DNA from 3 places in the Pseudodonghicola sp. genome. Region 1 is predicted to be linked to each of the others. Evidence: riboswitches for the same ligand, from Rfam matches in the RefSeq annotation. Region 1 holds a riboswitch; each other region holds the start of a gene.
What was found. A riboswitch is a leader RNA that binds a small molecule or an ion and turns the genes downstream of it on or off. The one in region 1 is predicted to bind thiamine pyrophosphate.
Positions count from the first base shown of each region.

Region 2: it holds a riboswitch for thiamine pyrophosphate, as region 1 does, so the genes downstream of both, thiB (thiamine ABC transporter substrate binding subunit) here and thiM (hydroxyethylthiazole kinase) in region 1, are expected to answer to the same signal.
Region 3: it holds a riboswitch for thiamine pyrophosphate, as region 1 does, so the genes downstream of both, thiC (phosphomethylpyrimidine synthase ThiC) here and thiM (hydroxyethylthiazole kinase) in region 1, are expected to answer to the same signal.

Region 1 is NZ_JBLWVT010000002.1:13,066-18,826, reverse strand. Features, by position in the region: gene ACN0V4_RS03210 (VOC family protein) at 1-454, shown strand, start outside; gene ACN0V4_RS03205 (Lrp/AsnC family transcriptional regulator) at 451-963, shown strand; gene ACN0V4_RS03200 (3-oxoacyl-ACP reductase) at 1,011-1,775, opposite strand; gene thiD (bifunctional hydroxymethylpyrimidine kinase/phosphomethylpyrimidine kinase) at 1,772-2,578, opposite strand; gene thiE (thiamine phosphate synthase) at 2,575-3,198, opposite strand; gene thiM (hydroxyethylthiazole kinase) at 3,195-3,983, opposite strand; TPP riboswitch at 4,046-4,140, opposite strand; gene ACN0V4_RS03180 (GntR family transcriptional regulator) at 4,483-5,172, shown strand; gene ACN0V4_RS03175 (ABC transporter ATP-binding protein) at 5,235-5,761, opposite strand, start outside.
Region 2 is NZ_JBLWVT010000012.1:26,770-32,530, forward strand. Features, by position in the region: gene ACN0V4_RS19540 (AEC family transporter) at 1-68, opposite strand, end outside; gene ACN0V4_RS19545 (HD domain-containing protein) at 65-727, opposite strand; gene aroC (chorismate synthase) at 720-1,835, opposite strand; TPP riboswitch at 2,113-2,212, shown strand; gene thiB (thiamine ABC transporter substrate binding subunit) at 2,247-3,233, shown strand; gene ACN0V4_RS19560 (thiamine/thiamine pyrophosphate ABC transporter permease ThiP) at 3,209-4,768, shown strand; gene ACN0V4_RS19565 (ATP-binding cassette domain-containing protein) at 4,755-5,453, shown strand; gene ACN0V4_RS19570 (6,7-dimethyl-8-ribityllumazine synthase) at 5,682-5,761, opposite strand, start outside.
Region 3 is NZ_JBLWVT010000003.1:253,470-259,230, forward strand. Features, by position in the region: gene ACN0V4_RS07015 (branched-chain amino acid ABC transporter substrate-binding protein) at 1-947, opposite strand, end outside; gene ACN0V4_RS07020 (cupin domain-containing protein) at 1,113-1,736, shown strand; TPP riboswitch at 1,864-1,984, shown strand; gene thiC (phosphomethylpyrimidine synthase ThiC) at 2,116-3,903, shown strand; gene ACN0V4_RS07030 (FAD-dependent oxidoreductase) at 3,900-4,835, shown strand; gene thiS (sulfur carrier protein ThiS) at 4,825-5,022, shown strand; gene ACN0V4_RS07040 (thiazole synthase) at 5,026-5,761, shown strand, end outside.

The DNA.
Region 1 (5,761 bases):
CCAGGTGCCGCTGGGCATGGTCTTCATGTGCGAGCACAAGACCCGCGACACCGTCTGGATCCCCGAACTGCTGACCCATGCCAACACCGCCTGCGGCCTGGGCGCCATCCTGGCGATGTCCGATACCCCGGCCGAGGATGCGGCGGGCTTTGCCCGGCTCTGGGCCAAGGGTGCGGTCACCGAGGCTGACGGGGTCTTCACCGTCACCACCGGCGACAAGTCGGCGCCGCTCGTGCTGATGAGCCCGGCGAAGATGGCCGAGACCTATCCGGGTGCCGATCTGGCGGCGACCACCCGCGGCGCGCTGACCGCCCTGCGCATCAAGGTCGCCGACATCGAGGCGGCCAAGGCCTGTCTGGACAAGGCCGGCATCACGCCCTTGAAGACCGCCGCCGGCATCGCCGCCGGACCGGAACATGCCGCCGGCGTCATCGTGGAATTCGTCCCCACATGACAGATCCGAAGCCCCGCAAGACCGGCACCAAACCGGCCGAGAGCATCACCTTCGACGAGATCGACCAGCGTATCCTGGAGATGTTGCAGCAGGACAGCGACACTCCGATCCAGGCGATTTCCGAGGCGGTGGGGCTGTCGGCCACCCCGTGCTGGCGCCGCATCAAGCGGATGGAGGAGGCCGGGCTGATCAAGCGGCGTGTCGCTCTGGTCGACCAGAACCGCGCCAATGTGCCGCTGACCGTCTTCATCGGCGTCAGCACCCCCCGGCACGAAATCGACTGGCTGAACCGGTTCCGGGCGCTGATCGACGAGATCCCGGAAATCCTCGAAGCCTATCGGCTGACCGGGACGGTGGATTACATCCTCAAGGTCGTGGTGCCGGACATGGCGACCTATGACGCGGTCTACAAGCGGATGATCGAGCGACTGGATTTCAGCCAGGTCAATTCGATGATTTCGATGGAGGAACTGAAGTTCACCACCGTCATCCCGACCAAATATCTGTAAGGTGACGGGCCGGGGCGCCTATGGTCCCGGCCCGTTTCCGGCAAGCCTCAGTCGAAGACCAGCCCACCATCGACCACCAGGTTCTGCCCGGTGACCGCCCGTGCCCAGGGCGAGGCGAAGAACAGCACCGCATCGGCCAATTCCTGCGGCGTCGTCACCTGCCCCAGCGGCGTCTGGCTGGCGATGATGTCGAAAACCGCCTCGGGCGTGGCGGCGCTGGCGTCAGTGGTGCGCAGCAGCCCGCCCGACACCATGTTGACCGTTACGCCCAGGGGCCCCAGTTCCTTCGCGGCGGTGCGGGTAAAGCCCAGCAGCGCCGCCTTGGCGGTGGTGTAATCGTGATAGGGCACCACCGGGTTTTGCACCAGATTGGTGCCGATGGTGACAACCCGCCCATAGGCCTGCGCCGCGAAGTGACCGCGCAGCGCCTGCAGGCAGTTGAGCGCCCCGCCGACAGCGGTTTCGGTCTGCCGCGCGATCTCAGCCCAGCTCAACTGGTCGAGATGCGCGCGCGCCTCGCCGTTGAAGGAGAAATCGGCCAGCGCGTTATGCACCAGCACGTCCGGCGCCCCAAGGCTGTCGGTGATCGCCGCGACCATCCCGGCGACCTCTTCCGGCCGGGTGACATCGGCGCGGAAAGCCTGGGCGCGCGGCCCCAGTTCCTCGGCCAGCGCCCGGGCGGCGGCGTCGCTGTTGCGATAGTTGATGGCGACCCGGGCGCCTTCGCGCGCAAAGGCACGGGCGATCGCGGCGCCAAGGCCGCGGCCGGCGCCGGTGACAAGGACGGTCTGGTCCTGAAGCGGTTTGATCATGGCTCGGCCCTTTCGGCGAGAGTGAAGAAGTGATTGGTGGGGCCATGGCCATGGCCCACCTGCAATTGGTCAGCCGCAGCGATGGCGCCGGCGACATAGGCCTTGGCGCGCTCGACCGCCTGCACCAGCGGCAGGCCGTGCCCCAGCCAGCAGGCCAGTGCCGACGACAGGGTGCAGCCGGTGCCATGGGTGTTGGCGGTGGCATGGCGCGGCCCGGTGATCCAATGGCAGACCTCTCCCTCGACCAGCAGATCGGGGCAGTCCTCAGCCGCCAGATGCCCGCCCTTCAGCAGCACCGCCTGAGGCCCCAGCGCCAGCAGCGCGCGCGCCTGTTCCTCCATCTCGGCCCGATTGGTGGCCTCGGGGCGGCCCAGCAGATCGGCGGCCTCGGGCAGGTTCGGGGTGATCACCCGCGCCCGGGGCAGCAGCCGGCCCAGCGCCGCCACCGCCTCGGCCGCCAGCAGGCGATCGCCGCTTTTCGCCACCATCACCGGGTCGAGCACGATGGGGGCGTCCAACCCTTCCAGCGCGCCGGCGACGGCGGCGATGATCGGGGCGGAGCCCAACATGCCGATCTTGACCGCGTCGATGCGGATGTCCTGGCGGATCATCGCGATCTGGTCGCGGATCATCTCGGGGCGCACCGGATCGACGGCGCTGACCCCGCAGGTGTTCTGCGCCGTCAAGGCAGTCAGCGCCGCCATCGCATAGCCACCATTGGCCGAAATCGCCTTGATATCGGCCTGGATGCCCGCCCCGCCCGAAGGGTCGGACCCGGCAATGGAAAGGATATTGGGGATCATGCGCGGCTCCATTCATCAAAAAGGGCACGGGTCGCGGCCTGCGGGTCGGGGGCCCGGGTCCCCGCGGTGACCCCCGCCAACCCGACCGCCCCCGCCGCTTGCAACGCCGCCGCATCGCCCAGCCCGAGCCCGCCGATGGCAACGGTGGGCACAGAGACGGCGGCGACGATCTGCGCCAGCCCCCCCATGCCGATGGGCAGGGCATGGTCAGGCTTGGTCGCGGTGGCGCGCACCGGGCCGGCACCGATGTAATCGACCCCCGCCGGCACATGACCCGCCTGCGCCACCGTCTCGATGGAGAGCCCGAGGATCGGATCGGGCCCCAGCCGTTGCCGGACCAGCCGGGGATCGCCATCGCCCTGCCCGATATGGAGGCCATGCGCCCCGGCGCTCAGCGCCACCTCCAGCCGGTCGTTGATGATCAGCCGCACGCCGAACGCCTCCATCTCGGGCAATAGGGCGACGGCCAGCGCGTGCAGCTCGGCATCCGAGGCATGCTTGTCGCGCAGTTGCACCGCCCAGGCGCCGCCCCGGGCGGCGGCCCGCGCCTGGTCGATCACCGGGATCGGCCCCTCGGGGTCGGTGACGACATAGACTGGCCCGATGGTGCGCCCGATCATGCCACGGTCACCTTCGCGCCCGCGCTCACCGCCTCGGGCGTCAGGGCGTGCAGCGCATCGAGGAAGGCCACCTGGAAGCTGCCCGGCCCCTGCGCGCCCTGCCCCGCGACCTCTCCCGCCAGACCGTAGAAGGCCAGCGCCGCCGCAGTCGCCTCAGGTGCCGGGTGACCGACGCAAAAGGCCGCGATCACCCCGTTCAGCGAACAGCCCAGCGCCGTGACCTTTGGCATCAGCGCATGGCCATTCGCCACCCGCAACGCCCGGCTGCCGTCGGTGACGAAATCGACCGGGCCGGACACCGCGACGACCGAGCCGGTCCGCAGCGCCAGAGCGCGCGCCGCCGTTTCCGCCGCGGCGACGCTGTCGCCGGCGTCAACCCCACGGCCACCGCCACCGAGCCCGGCCAGCGCCAAGATTTCCGAGGCATTGCCGCGCACCACGGTTGGGCGCAGGTCGAGCAGCCGGACCGACAGGTCCTGACGGAACCGCGTCGCCCCCACCCCCACCGGGTCGAAGACCCAGGGACGCCCCAGATCGGCCATCACTCCGGCGCAGTCCAACATCGCCTCGGCCCAGGCGGGATCAATGGTGCCGATATTGACCGTCAGCGCCCGCGCCAAGGCGGCGAATTCCGCCGCCTCCTCCCGCGCATGGACCATGGCGGGCGAGGCGCCAGCGGCCAACAGCACATTGGCCATGATATTCATCGCCACGAAATTGGTGATATTGTGGATCAGCGGCGCCTCGGCCCGCATGTCGCGCAGATATAGCCCGGTCTCGTCCATCCGTCTCGCCTTGTGCCCAGGCGAGGAGAGCGAAGACGGCGCAAGATCCCGCGCGGGATCGGCTGACCGGCTTGCAGACTCCCTACGCCAGCATGATCTGGTTCAGGTTCGGAGGGTTCTTCTCAGCCCGCATGCACGGACGCCCCTGTCTGTGGCGCAATCAACGCCCGCAACGGGGAGATGTCAAGCAGGGCCAACTCCGCGCCGGCGGCAGACGGCGGGCGGCCCACCTGTCTGGGAGATCGGGAGGGCCGGCCCGACGGTCGGGCCCGAGGTTACCCTGCATCTCGATCGGCTCGTCCCCTCACCCGGCGGCACGCGACCAGGATCACCGCGCCCGCCCGCCGGTTCCAGGCGGCCCGCGTCCGGGCCGATTGCACGCCTGCGACCGTGGGAGACGGCAAGCCAGCGGACGCCGGGTCAGTCGACCGCCAAAGCCTTTTCCCTGTGAACACCATTAATTGTATGACATAACAAAAACACAACTATTGAGGTCTTCATGTCGTCGGCGCTTGACAGTATTGCCCCCGTTGCCCGCAAGGAAACGCTCGGTGCCATTGTGCGCGAGGAACTGCGCTCCGCGCTGATGGACGGGCGATTCCGGCCGGGCGAAAAGCTCACGATTCGGGCGGTTGCAAATGCGCTCAACGTCAGCCTGACCCCGGCACGCGAAGCGCTTTACAACCTGATGGCCGAGGGGGTTCTGGAAAGTGGCGCCAATGGCACGGTCTTCGTGCCCAGCCTGGACGAGCCCCGCATTCGCGAATTGTCCCTGATCCGCATCCGCCTGGAAGGGCTGGCCGCGCGCGAGGCGATGCCCAATCTCGCCCCCAAGGACTTCGACCGGCTGAGCGAGATCAACAGCCAATTCGCCAAGACCGACAAAGAGAAGGAACATGCCAAGCTGATGCAGCTCAACTGGCAGTTCCACTTCGGGCTCTACGAGGCCGCCAATATGCCTGCCCTACTGAAGATCATCGAAACCTGCTGGTTGAAAATGGGCTCCTATCTCAATGTCATCTATCCCGATTATGGCAGTGTGGGCGTCGGGCGCGACAATCACGCCCGCATTCTCGCCGCGTTGCAGGGCGGCGACGCCAATCTGCTCGAAGATCACATCCGGACCGACATCGAACAATCGACCGCATGGGTCATCCAGATGATCCGCGATCGCCGCCTCCCCGCCTGAGCGGCCTCAGGCGGGTCTTTCCTCCCCCCGGCGGGGGGAAGGATGCGAGACGCCGATGATCCCTAGCCCTCGGCCCCGACCTCGGCCGCGGCACGGGCGGCGGCCAGAACCGACAACCGCGCGGCAAGCGTGGCCGAGGCCGGCGGCGCCGGTTCCAGCGCCACCGGTGCGGGCGCGTCGGCGTGATGGCAGGCGACCAGCGTCTCGCCCTCGCCCACCGCCGTCAGCTCGGGGCGGGTCTGCTTGCAGATGTCGCTCGCCAGCGGGCAACGCGGATGGAAGGCACAGCCCGATGGCGGGTTCAGCGCCGAAGGCGCATCGCCCTCCGGCGCCTCGGTCGCGGCACGCAGCCCTGGCACCGGGCGCGGCGCGGCGGTGATCAGCGCACGGGTATAGGGATGGCGCGGATCGGCGAAGAGCTGCTCGGCCGGCGCCTGTTCGACGATCCGGCCCAGATACATCACCGCCACCCGGTCGGCGATATGGCGCACCACCGACAGGTCGTGGCTGATGAAGACATAGGCCAGCCCAAGCTGCGCCTGCAGATCCTGCAACAGGTTGACGATCTGCGCCTGCACCGAGACGTCGA
Region 2 (5,761 bases), on a different contig from region 1:
CGCACCACGATATAGCCGATCAGGACGGCGGCATAGATCGGCGCCGTGATGCTGATGATGTCACTCATGAAGCGGCCCAGTCTGGCGGCAGGTCGGCGCCGATTTCCTCGGCGAGGTCTTCGAGAAAGCGGATCATGCGCGCGGCGCGGGTCTGCGCAAGGGTACGCCCCCCTTCGGTCAGCATATCGGCTGGAAGCCTCAGCAACTTGACGCGAAAATGATCGAGCGTCTGGCGGCGGTCATCCAGATCGCGCGCCGCGGCGAAGGGATCGGCGGCATCATAGAGCGCGCGGCCCAGGGCGCCCGAGACCGCGAAGCAGCGCGCGATGCCCACCGCCCCCAGCGCATCCAGCCGGTCGGCGTCGCGCAGGGCCCGCGCCTCTGGCGTTTCCGGCGCGATGCCGGCCGAGAAGCTATGCGCGGCGATGGCGTGTTGGGCGGCGGCGATCCGGTCTTCGCCGAACCCCAGATCGCGCAGGACCGGCGCCGCCGCCTCGGCCGCGAGGGTCGAGGCGCGGGCGCGGTCGAGGCTGTCCTTCGGCAGGTTGACCAGATCGTGCAGATAGCAGGCCGCCAGCAGAACCTCTCCGTCGACATCGTTCCCGGCGATGGCGCGGGCATTGGCCCAGACCCGGTCGAGATGGGTCAGATCATGGGCGCTGTCCTGCGCCATGCCATCGGCCGCGATCTGCCGCAGCCGCGCGCGCAACCCGTCGAGGTCAGCCAATGCGGCCCCGGGTCTCGCCCACCGCGCCGCCGATCTGGCCGCGGTTCAGCAGGATATGGTCGAGAATCACGCAGGCCATCATCGCCTCGCCCACCGGCACCGCGCGGATGCCGACGCAGGGGTCGTGCCGCCCCTTGGTGATGATCTCGGTTTCCTGCCCGGATTTGGTGATGGTCGCCCGTGTCTTCAGGATCGAGGAGGTCGGTTTCACCGCAAAGCGCACCACGATCTCCTGCCCGGTGGAGATGCCGCCCAGAATGCCGCCGGCGTGGTTCGAGGAATAGGCCGGTTTGCCGTCCGGGCCGATGAAGATCTCGTCGGCGTTCTCTTCGCCGGTCAGCAGCGCGGCGGCCATGCCCTCGCCGATCTCGACGCCCTTGACGGCGTTGATCGACATCATCGCAGCGGCCAGATCGGTGTCGAGCTTGCCATAGATCGGCGCGCCAAGGCCGGCGGGCACGCCGCGCGCCACCACCTCGACGATGGCGCCGACCGAATTGCCGGATTTGCGCAGGGCGTCCATATACCCGGCCCAGGTCTCCGCCGCTTCCGCATCCGGGCACCAGAACGGGTTCTGGCCGATCGCTTCGGCGTCAAAGCGCGCCCGATCGATCCCGTGCGGCCCGATCTGGGTCATGTAACCCTGAATCTCGATCCCCGGCGCCAGGTCCGACAGGGCGGCGCGCGCCAGCCCGCCGGCGGCGACCCGCGCCGCGGTTTCCCGCGCCGACGATCGCCCGCCGCCGCGATAATCGCGGATGCCGTATTTCTGCCAATAGGTGATATCGGCGTGACCCGGGCGGAACTTCTCCATGATTTCGGAGTAGTCCTTGGACCGCTGGTCGGTGTTCTCGATCATCAGCTGCACCGGCGTGCCGGTGGTCCGCCCCTCGAAGACGCCGGAGAGGATCCTGACCGCATCGGGTTCGCGCCGCTGGGTGGTGTATTTGCTGGTCCCGGGCTTGCGCAGGTCCAGCCAGCGCTGGATCATCGGCTCGTCGATGGCGATGCCCGGCGGGCAGCCGTCCACCGTGGCGCCAAGCGCCGGCCCGTGGCTTTCGCCCCAGGTGGTGACGCGGAAGAGATGGCCGAATGTATTGATGGACATGGGGGCTCTCCTTTGCTGCGGTGATTAGCGGCGCGCGCCGTGTGGCTCAAGCGGATTCACGGGCTGGTGCCGACCGGGCCGGGGCAGCCAAGGCCGGGCCGCCAGCGGATACCGCCCTTTGACAGCGTGCCTCCGGCAGCCAAATCCGGGCGGGTCTCCAGCTTCTTCTCGGCCCAAATACGGCCGCCGGAGGCACGCGCCGCAGGCGCGTTCCGATCAGGGACCGGGGCCCGAGCCGTCAATCCGCTTGCCTCATATCCTCCCCGCGCATAGGGTCGGCGCCACCTCGGGGTGCCTGATCGGGCTGAGATGCATTGCGCGAACCCGTTGAACCTGAACCGGCTCATACCGGCGGAGGGAAGGTTTATGGACATGCCTCCACCTTGCCCCGACGCCGCAAAGGAGGATGCCATGAAGTATCTTGCATTTGCAGCGGGACTGATCACCAGCGCAGCAGGCCAGATGGCCGCCGCCGAGACTCCCGTGCTGACCGTCTATACCTATGACAGTTTCGTCAGCGAATGGGGCCCGGGCCCGGCGATCGAGAAGGCCTTCGAGGCGCAATGCGGTTGCGATCTGAAATTCGTCGCCGCCGGCGATGGTGCCGCGCTGCTGGCGCGGGTGCGGCTCGAGGGCAAGCGGTCGGAGGCCGATGTGGTGCTTGGCCTCGATACCAACCTGACCGCGGCGGCGCGGTCGACCGGGCTGTTCGCGCCGGTCTCGGTCAAAGCCGATTACAGCCTGCCGGTCGAATGGTCGGATGATGAGTTCATCCCCTATGACTGGGGCTATTTCGCCTTCGTGCAGAACCGCGATCTGGCCGCGCCGCACAGTTTCCGCGAACTCGCCGACAGCGATCTGAAGATCGTGATCCAGGATCCGCGTTCCTCCACCCCCGGCTTGGGTCTGTTGATGTGGGTGAAGGCCGCCTATGGCGATGAGGCTCCGGCGATCTGGAAAGGCCTTTCCGACAATATCGTCACCGTCACCAAGGGCTGGTCCGAGGCATACGGGCTGTTCCTGGATGGCGAGGCCGACATGGTGCTCTCCTATACCACCTCGCCGGCCTATCACCTGATCGCGGAAGGCGACGACAGCAAGACCACCGCGCTGTTTGACGAGGGCCATTACATGCAGGTCGAGGTCGCCGGCAAGCTGGCGGCCTCCGATCAGCCGGAGCTGGCGGATCAGTTCCTGCAGTTCATGGTGACCGACGCCTTCCAGTCGGTGATCCCGACCACCAACTGGATGTATCCCGCCGTCACCCCGGCCGAGGGGCTGCCCAAGGGGTTCGAAACCCTGACCCAGCCCAAGAAGGCGCTGCTGTTCTCGCCGGATGAGGCGGCGGCGCTGCGCGATCCGGCGCTGGCCGAATGGCTCGCCGCGCTCGGCCGCTGAGCCCGGCGCCGGGGATCGTCGCGGCGCTTGGCGTCGCGGTGCTGATCCTCGGCGCGCTGGCGGCGGTATTCTGGCGGGCGGAGACCGGGATCGGTCTTGGGCCCGCCGATTGGCAGGCGGTGCGCTTTACCGTGCTGCAGGCGGCGCTGTCGGCGGGATTGAGCGTGGTGTTCGCCCTGCCGGTGGCGCGGGCCCTGGCGCGACGGCGGTTCCCGGGCCGCGCCGCGCTGATCGCGCTGATGGGGGCGCCTTTCATCCTGCCGGTGATCGTCGCGGTGCTGGGGCTTCTGGCCGTCTTCGGCCGCTCGGGCTGGATCAGCCAGGGCCTGGGCCTGGTCGGCCTGCCGCCGCTGCGCATCTATGGGCTGCATGGGGTGGTGCTGGCACATGTCTTCTTCAACCTGCCGCTGGCGACACGGTTGATCCTGCAGGGCTGGCAGGAAATCCCGGCAGAGCGGTTTCGTCTGGCCGCCCAGCTTGGCGCCGGGCCGGCGGCGATCTGGCGGTTGCTGGAATGGCCGATGCTGCGCAGGGTGGCGCCGGGGGCGCTGGCGGTGATCTTCGCCATCTGCCTCACCTCCTTCGCGGTGGCGCTGACGCTGGGGGGCGGCCCGCGCGCGACGACGGTGGAGCTGGCGATCTATCAGGCCTTCCGCTTCGATTTCGATCTGGGCCGTGCGGCGCTGTTGTCGGTGCTGCAGATCGCCCTGACCGGCGCGGCTGCCGCGCTGGCCCTGCGCGCGGCGATGGGGGAAGGCTTCGGCGCCGGCCTCGATCGCGCGATCCGGCGATGGGATGCCGGCGGCCGGGGGCTGAAGGTTCAGGACTGGCTGGCGATCGGGCTCGCCGCGCTGTTCCTGCTGCTGCCGCTTGCCGCCATCACGGCCGAGGGCGTGACAGGCCTCTCTGCCCTGCCGGCCAGTGTCTGGCGGGCGGCGCTGAATTCGCTGCTGATCGCGGCGGGCAGCACGGTGATATTGCTGCTGATCGCCCTGCCGATGGCGGTGGCGGTGGCGCTTGTGCGTCATCCCGGCTGGGTCGAGGGCGCCGGGCTTCTGGGCATGGCAGTGTCGCCCCTGGTGATCGGCACCGGCGCCTTCATCGTGATCTATCCCTTTGCCGATCCGGCGGCCTTGGCGCTGCCGGTGACGGCGCTGGTCAACGCGCTGATGGCGCTGCCCTTCGCGCTGCGCATCCTGGTGCCGCAGGCGCGGGCGGTGATCGGCGATTTCGGGCGTCTGGCGCTCAGCCTGAACATGGGGCGCCTGGGGTTTCTGCGGCTGGTGCTCTGGCCCCGGATGCGGCCGCAGATCGGTTTCGCCGCCGGTCTTGCCGCGGCGCTGTCGATGGGCGATCTGGGGGTCATCGCACTTTTTGCCGATCAGGAGGTCGCCACCTTGCCCTTGCAGATCTATCGCCTGATGGGCGCCTATCGGATGGAGGCTGCGGCCGGCGCGGCGCTGCTGTTGCTGGCGCTTTCGGTGCTGGTGTTCTGGCTCTTCGACCGCGGAGGGCGCCGCCATGCTGAGGCTTGAGGGGGTGCAGATCCGGTCGGGCGATTTCACCCTGCGCGCCGACTGGCAGGTCGAGACCGGGGCGCGGGTGGCGGTGATCGGCCCTTCGGGGGCGGGCAAGACCACGCTTCTTGAGGCGATCGCCGGGTTTCGCGATCTGGCGGCGGGGCGGATCCTCTGGGACGGGCGCGACATCAGCCGTGACGCCCCGGGCGCGCGGCCGGTGGCGATGTTGTTTCAGGACGGCAACCTGTTTCCGCATCTGAGCGTGGCACAGAACGCGGGTCTCGGGCTCAGTCCCGATCTGCGGCTGACGTCGGCGCATTGGGATCGGGTGCGGCAGGCGCTGGCACGGGTCGGGCTGGAGGGGCTGGAGGCGCGCCGGCCCGCCGAGCTGTCGGGCGGGCAGCAGAGCCGGGCGGCGCTGGCGCGGGTATTGCTGCAGAGCAAGCCGCTTTTGTTGCTGGACGAGCCTTTCGCGGCGCTGGGCCCGGCGCTGAAGGTGGAGATGCTGGAGCTGGTCGCCGAGCTGGCGGAAGAGAGCGGCGCCACGCTGATGATGATCAGCCACGACCCCGCCGACGCCCGGCGGATCGCCGATCAGGCCATTCTGGTGGCCGATGGGGTGGCATCGGCGCCGCAGCCGGTGGCGGTGTTGCTCGATACCCCGCCGCCGGTGCTCAGGGCCTATCTGGGGGAAGGGTAGGGGGCGCTGCCCCCATCGCCTGCGGCGATTCCCCCGGGATATTTAAGGCTAGAAAAAGACGGGGGTGAGCTGCGCCCGGAAAACGGTCCAGTGGACCGTTTTCAGCCGCGAACGGGGGCATTGATCTGCGAAACACGGCAATCGCAAAATGCGACGCTTCGCGCGACCGCAATTCGAGCCAGGAGCGTCAGCGATGAGCGGCCGGAGGGTTGTCCCTCCGGCGCGGCATCATTCCGCGGCCAGCGGCAGAAGAGCGGCGCGGGCCCTGGTGATGGCGAGCGCGGCCTCGGCGGTCTCACGGCCCTTCT
Region 3 (5,761 bases), on a different contig from region 1:
AGGTTCATCGCGGCGAAGGCGAAGGGGCCATAGGCCTCCGGCGGGGTCGAGTAGCCGGCTTTTTCATATTCGCTCAGGAAGAAGGCGCCGCCCGGCAGTTTCTCGGCCGGTGCGCCTTCGAGGAAGGTCATCGTGCCTTCGGCCAGATCGGTGCCGAGCCCTTCGAAGAAGGCGTCCGACTTGATCCCCGACACACCTTCGAACACGGCATTGATGCCAAGCTTGTCCATCTGCTGGCGCACCCGCACGCCGCCCGGGGTCAGGCCGGCAAAGACCACGACATCGGGGTTCAGCGCCTTGACCTGGGTGAGTTCAGCGGTGAAATCCTGCTGATCCGAGGTGACGCCGAAGGAGCCGACAACCTCGGCCCCGTCTTCGCCAAGATACTTAGACAGATAGGTGAAGTGGCCTTTGCCGTAATCGGTGGTGTCGTGGATGATCGCGAAGGTCTTGTAGCCGAGGCCGGTCATCATCTTGGCGGCGGTTTCGTTCTGGTTGATCATCGTGCCATTCACACGGGTGATCTCGGGATAATCATTGCCATAGGTGATATCCGGCAGCACCGCGCCCCAGATCGTCGCCGGCAGGCCGAAGCGGTGATAGACATCGACCGTCCCCATCGCCACCGCCGAGCAATAATGCGTCACCGCGCCCGCGACCTTGCGGTTCGTCGCCAGTTTGGTCGCGACCTGCACGCCGACGTTGGGCTTGCATTCGTCATCCAGCGCATCGAGTTCATAGGTGTATTTCGAGTTCGGATCGGCATTGCGCAGCTTGATCGCCAATTCGGCCGAGTTGCGCCCGCCCAGACCGACCGAAGAGTTGCCCCCCGTCAGCGGCCCGAGGAAGCCGAGCTGGACCGTGTCCTTGGCCTGGGCGCCGGTGGCAAGAGCAAGGCCCGCGCAGGCGGTCGCCGCCAGCACGATCCCGTGAAATTTGTTTCGCATATTGAATTCCATTCCACTTTCCCTGAGATTGCTTGGGCGACTTGACCCAGAGGAAGCTCTGCCTCAAAAAATTGAATATGGTTCAACTTTTGAGCTCGATTGAGCTAAAATTTGAATTTGAGTCGTGCTGTGATGAATTTGAAGGCGGAGTTCGGGCGCGTGAGCATGGATATTGAGCACTCTGAAGATATCGGCACTCTCGCCCCCGCCGAGTCGGCTCCGCGCACGATGTCTGATCTGGGCACCCGGTTGCGCGAGGCCCGCAAGGCTCACAAGAAAACGCTGCGCATACTTGCTGAGGAAGTAGGCTGTTCGCCGTCGATGCTGTCGAAGATCGAGAATGACCAGGCCACCCCGTCGTTGCGCACCCTCCACCGCATCCTGGCGGCGCTCGATACCTCGATCGTGCATCTCTTCGCCGGAGACAGCGCCCATGAAGAGATCAGCGTGATGCGGGGCGAAAGCCGTCCCGCGGTCAAGGTCAGCCATACTGAAAACGGCGCGGCGATCTTGCTGGAACGGCTGACGCCAACCTTCCCCGAGCTTCTGCTCGACGCGAATATCCACACGCTCGAACCCGGGGCCGACAGTGGCGGCGACATCCAGCATGCGGGCCAGGAGGTCGGCTATATCCTGCAGGGGCGGGTCGAGTTGATCGTCGACGGCCGCAGCCATTTCCTGGCGCCGGGCGACAGCTTTTTCTTCGCCTCGAACCTGCCGCACCGCTACCGTAACATCGACCCGGGTGTCAGCCGGATCCTCTGGGTGGCGACGCCGGCGACCTTCTGAGGCGCCGGTTCTCTGGCCAGGTTCTCCTGCCCGGTTCTCTGGCCCCGGTCTCTGACGGCGCGCCGCCGCCAGTCCTGTGGGCGCGGGCCTTTTCCGATTGACATGATCGCCGCGCGGTCAAATAGTGCCCCCACGTCAGGGGAGTCCCGCCTAGGGGACTGAGAGGCTGATAGGGGGAAACCCCGGTGAAGCGACCCTTTGAACCTGACCCAGTTGATGCTGGCGTAGGAAGACCGAAGGGCATTTCCGCATTCCTCTGATCCTGAGGGCGGTCCTTTCGGGCCGCTGATGGCCCTTTGCGCATGGCGCGATCCGGGGCTTGAGCGGTCCCTTTCTGCCAAAAGTCTCACTTGGGTCTCATCGTGAAGAGGAGACCGAAATGAAAGACACCATTCCCACCATCACCACCGGGGCGCTGCCCGCGTCGCGCAAGGTCTATGTCGGTGGCCAAGGCCATGACATCCGGGTGCCGATGCGTGAAATCGCCGTCACCGGCGAGGCGCCGCTGACCGTCTATGACAGCTCGGGCCCATATACCGACCCGGAGGCGCGGATCGACATCGCGACCGGCCTGCCCGAAGTCCGCGGCGGCTGGCTGCAATCGCGCGGCGAGGTCGAGGAATACGAGGGCCGCATGGTGACCGATGCCGACAACGGCTTTGTCTCCGGCGCCCGGCTGACCCCGCCCTTCCCGGTGCGGCGCCCGCCGCTGCGCGGGGTGGGCGACCGGGCGGTCACCCAGCTCGCCTATGCCCGTGCCGGCATCGTCACGCCGGAGATGGAATTCGTCGCGATCCGCGAGAACGAGGGCCGGCTTGAGGCCTACTCCCGTGATGGCGAGAGCTTCGGCGCCGAGCTGCCCGATCTGGTGACGCCCGAGTTCGTCCGTCGTGAGGTCGCCGAGGGCCGCGCCATCATCCCCGCGAACATCAACCACCGCGAGTTGGAACCGATGATCATCGGCCGCAATTTCAAGGTGAAGATCAACGCCAATATCGGCAACTCCGCCGTCACCTCCTCGATGGAGGAAGAGGTCGAGAAGATGGTCTGGGCGATTCGCTGGGGCGCCGACACGGTGATGGACCTGTCCACGGGGCGCAACATCCACAACATCCGTGACTGGATCCTGCGCAACTCCCCGGTGCCGATCGGCACCGTGCCGCTCTATCAGGCGCTCGAAAAGGTCGGTGGCATTGCCGAGGATCTGACCTGGGAGATCTTCCGCGACACGCTGATCGAACAGGCCGAGCAGGGGGTGGATTACTTCACCATCCATGCCGGCGTGCGGCTGCACATGATCCCGATGACGGCGAAACGGGTGACGGGGATCGTCAGCCGCGGCGGCTCCATCATGGCGAAATGGTGCCTGCATCACCACCGCGAGAGCTTCCTCTACGAGCATTTCGACGAGATCTGCGACATCTGCCGCCGCTATGATGTGTCGTTCAGCCTTGGCGACGGGCTGCGCCCCGGCTCGATCGCCGACGCCAACGACGAGGCGCAATTCGCCGAGCTGCGCACGCTGGGCGAGCTGACCAAGATCGCCTGGGCCAAGGACTGTCAGGTGATGATCGAGGGCCCCGGCCATGTGCCGATGCACAAGATCAAGGCCAATATGGAGGAGCAGCTCAAGCACTGCCACGAGGCGCCGTTCTATACCCTCGGGCCGCTCACCACCGATATCGCGCCGGGCTATGACCATATCACCAGCGCCATCGGCGCGGCGATGATCGGCTGGTTCGGCACCGCGATGCTCTGCTACGTGACGCCCAAGGAGCATCTGGGCCTGCCCGACCGCGACGATGTGAAGACTGGCGTCATCACCTACAAGCTCGCCGCCCATGCCGCCGATCTGGCCAAGGGGCACCCCGGCGCCCAGCGGCGCGACGATGCGCTGTCACGGGCGCGGTTCGAGTTCCGCTGGGAGGATCAATTCAACCTCGGCCTCGACCCCGACACCGCCCGCGAGATGCATGACGAGACCATGCCGAAAGAGGCGCATAAGGTGGCGCATTTCTGTTCCATGTGCGGGCCGAAGTTCTGCTCCATGCGGATCAGCCACGACATTCGTGCCGAGGCCGAGAAACAGCAGGGCATGGAGGCGATGGCCGCCAAGTTCCGCGAAGGCGGCGCGCTTTATGTTCCGGCGGAGGCACCGGCGGAATGATCTCGGTCCTGGGATCGGGCGTGGCGGGGCTTTGCGCCGCCACCGCCCTGGCCGAGGCGGGGTTCGAGGTTGAGGTGATCGTTCCGGAAGAGGCTCCGGCGCCGGCCTCTCGCCTCGCTGGCGGCATGCTTGCCCCCTTCTGCGAAGGCGAAAGCGCGCCCGAGGTGATCGTGGCGCGCGGTCAGGCGGCGGTGGACTGGTGGGCGGAGCATGTGCCGGGCGTCACCCATCGCGGCACGCTGGTCCTGGCCCCGGCGCGGGACGGCGCGGAGCTGGACCGCTTTGCCCGGGCAACCCGGGCGCATCGTTGGGTCGCGCCGGACGATCTGGAACCCGACCTCTCGGGCCGCTTCGCCCGCGGGCTGTTTTTCGAGACCGAGGCGCATCTTGATCCGCGGCGGGCGCTGCTTCATCTGCGCGAGGTGCTGATCGCGCGTGGGGTGGCCTTTCACGCGGGGCCGCCGCGGGGCCGCATCGTGGATTGCCGGGCCCTGGCGGCCGCGAAGGCGCTGGGCGATCTGCGCGCGGTGCGCGGCGAGATGCTCTATCTCCACGCGCCGGAGGTGGCGCTGTCGCGGCCGATCCGCCTGCTGCACCCGCGCTTTCCCTGCTATGTCGTGCCGCGCGGCGCGGGGCGCTATATGGTCGGGGCGACGATGGTCGAAAGCGACCGCGCCGGTCCCGTCACCGCCCGCGCGGTGATGGAACTGCTGTCGGCGGCCTATACCATCCATCCCGGCTTCGCCGAGGCCGAGGTGATCGAGACCGGCGCCGGGCTGCGTCCCTCTTTCCCCGACAACCTGCCCGCGATCCGGCGCCAGGGCGATGTGATCCACCTGAACGGCATGTATCGCCACGGTTTTCTGATGGCTCCGGTGTTGGCGATGGAGCTTGCCCGGATGATGACGAAGGAGATTTGCCATGCGGATTGATCTGAACGGAACCCCGGTCGAGACCGACGCGGGGAGCTTGGCGGCGCTGATCGAGGAACGGGGCTTCGATGCCGCCTCGGTCGCGACCGCGATGGACGGCCAGTTCGTGCCGCGCCCGGCGCGGGCGGCCACCGCGCTGCGCGACGGCGCGAAGATCGAAGTCTTGTCACCGATGCAGGGGGGCTGAGCGATGTTCTATGGAATCGATCTGAAAAACCGGCTGATGCTGGGCACCGCGCAATACCCCTCGCCGCAGATCCTGCGCGAGGCGATCGCCGCCTCGGGGGCCGAGGTGATCACCGTGTCGCTGCGCCGCGAAGGGCAGGGGGGCGCGGCCTTTCGCGATATCCTCAAGGACAGCGGTTGCCGCGTCCTGCCCAATACCGCCGGTTGTCACACGGTGCGCGAGGCGGTGACCACGGCACAGATGGCGCGCGAGCTATTCGGCACGACCTGGATCAAGCTCGAGGTGATCGGCCATGCCGACACGCTGCAGCCCGACCCCTTCGCGCTGGTCGAGGCCGCCCGCATCCTCTGTTCCGAGGGGTTCGAGGTGTTCCCCTATACCACCGAGGATCTGATCGTCGGGGAAAAGCTGCTGGAGGCCGGATGCAGGCTGCTGATGCCCTGGGGCGCGCCGATCGGATCGGGGCAGGGGCTGCGCAATATCGAGGGGCTGCGCACGATGCGGGCGCATTTCGACGGGGTGCCCTTGGTGATCGACGCCGGTATCGGCGCGCCGTCCCAGGCGGCGCTGGCGATGGAGATGGGCTTTGACGCGGTGCTGCTGAACACCGCCGTCGCCAAGGCGCTGGACCCGGTCGCCATGGCGCGGGCCTTCGGTCAGGCGGTGACGGCGGGGCGGCAGGCCTATGCGGCCGGGCTGATGCCCCGGCGCGACATGGCGCAGGCCTCGACCCCGGTCT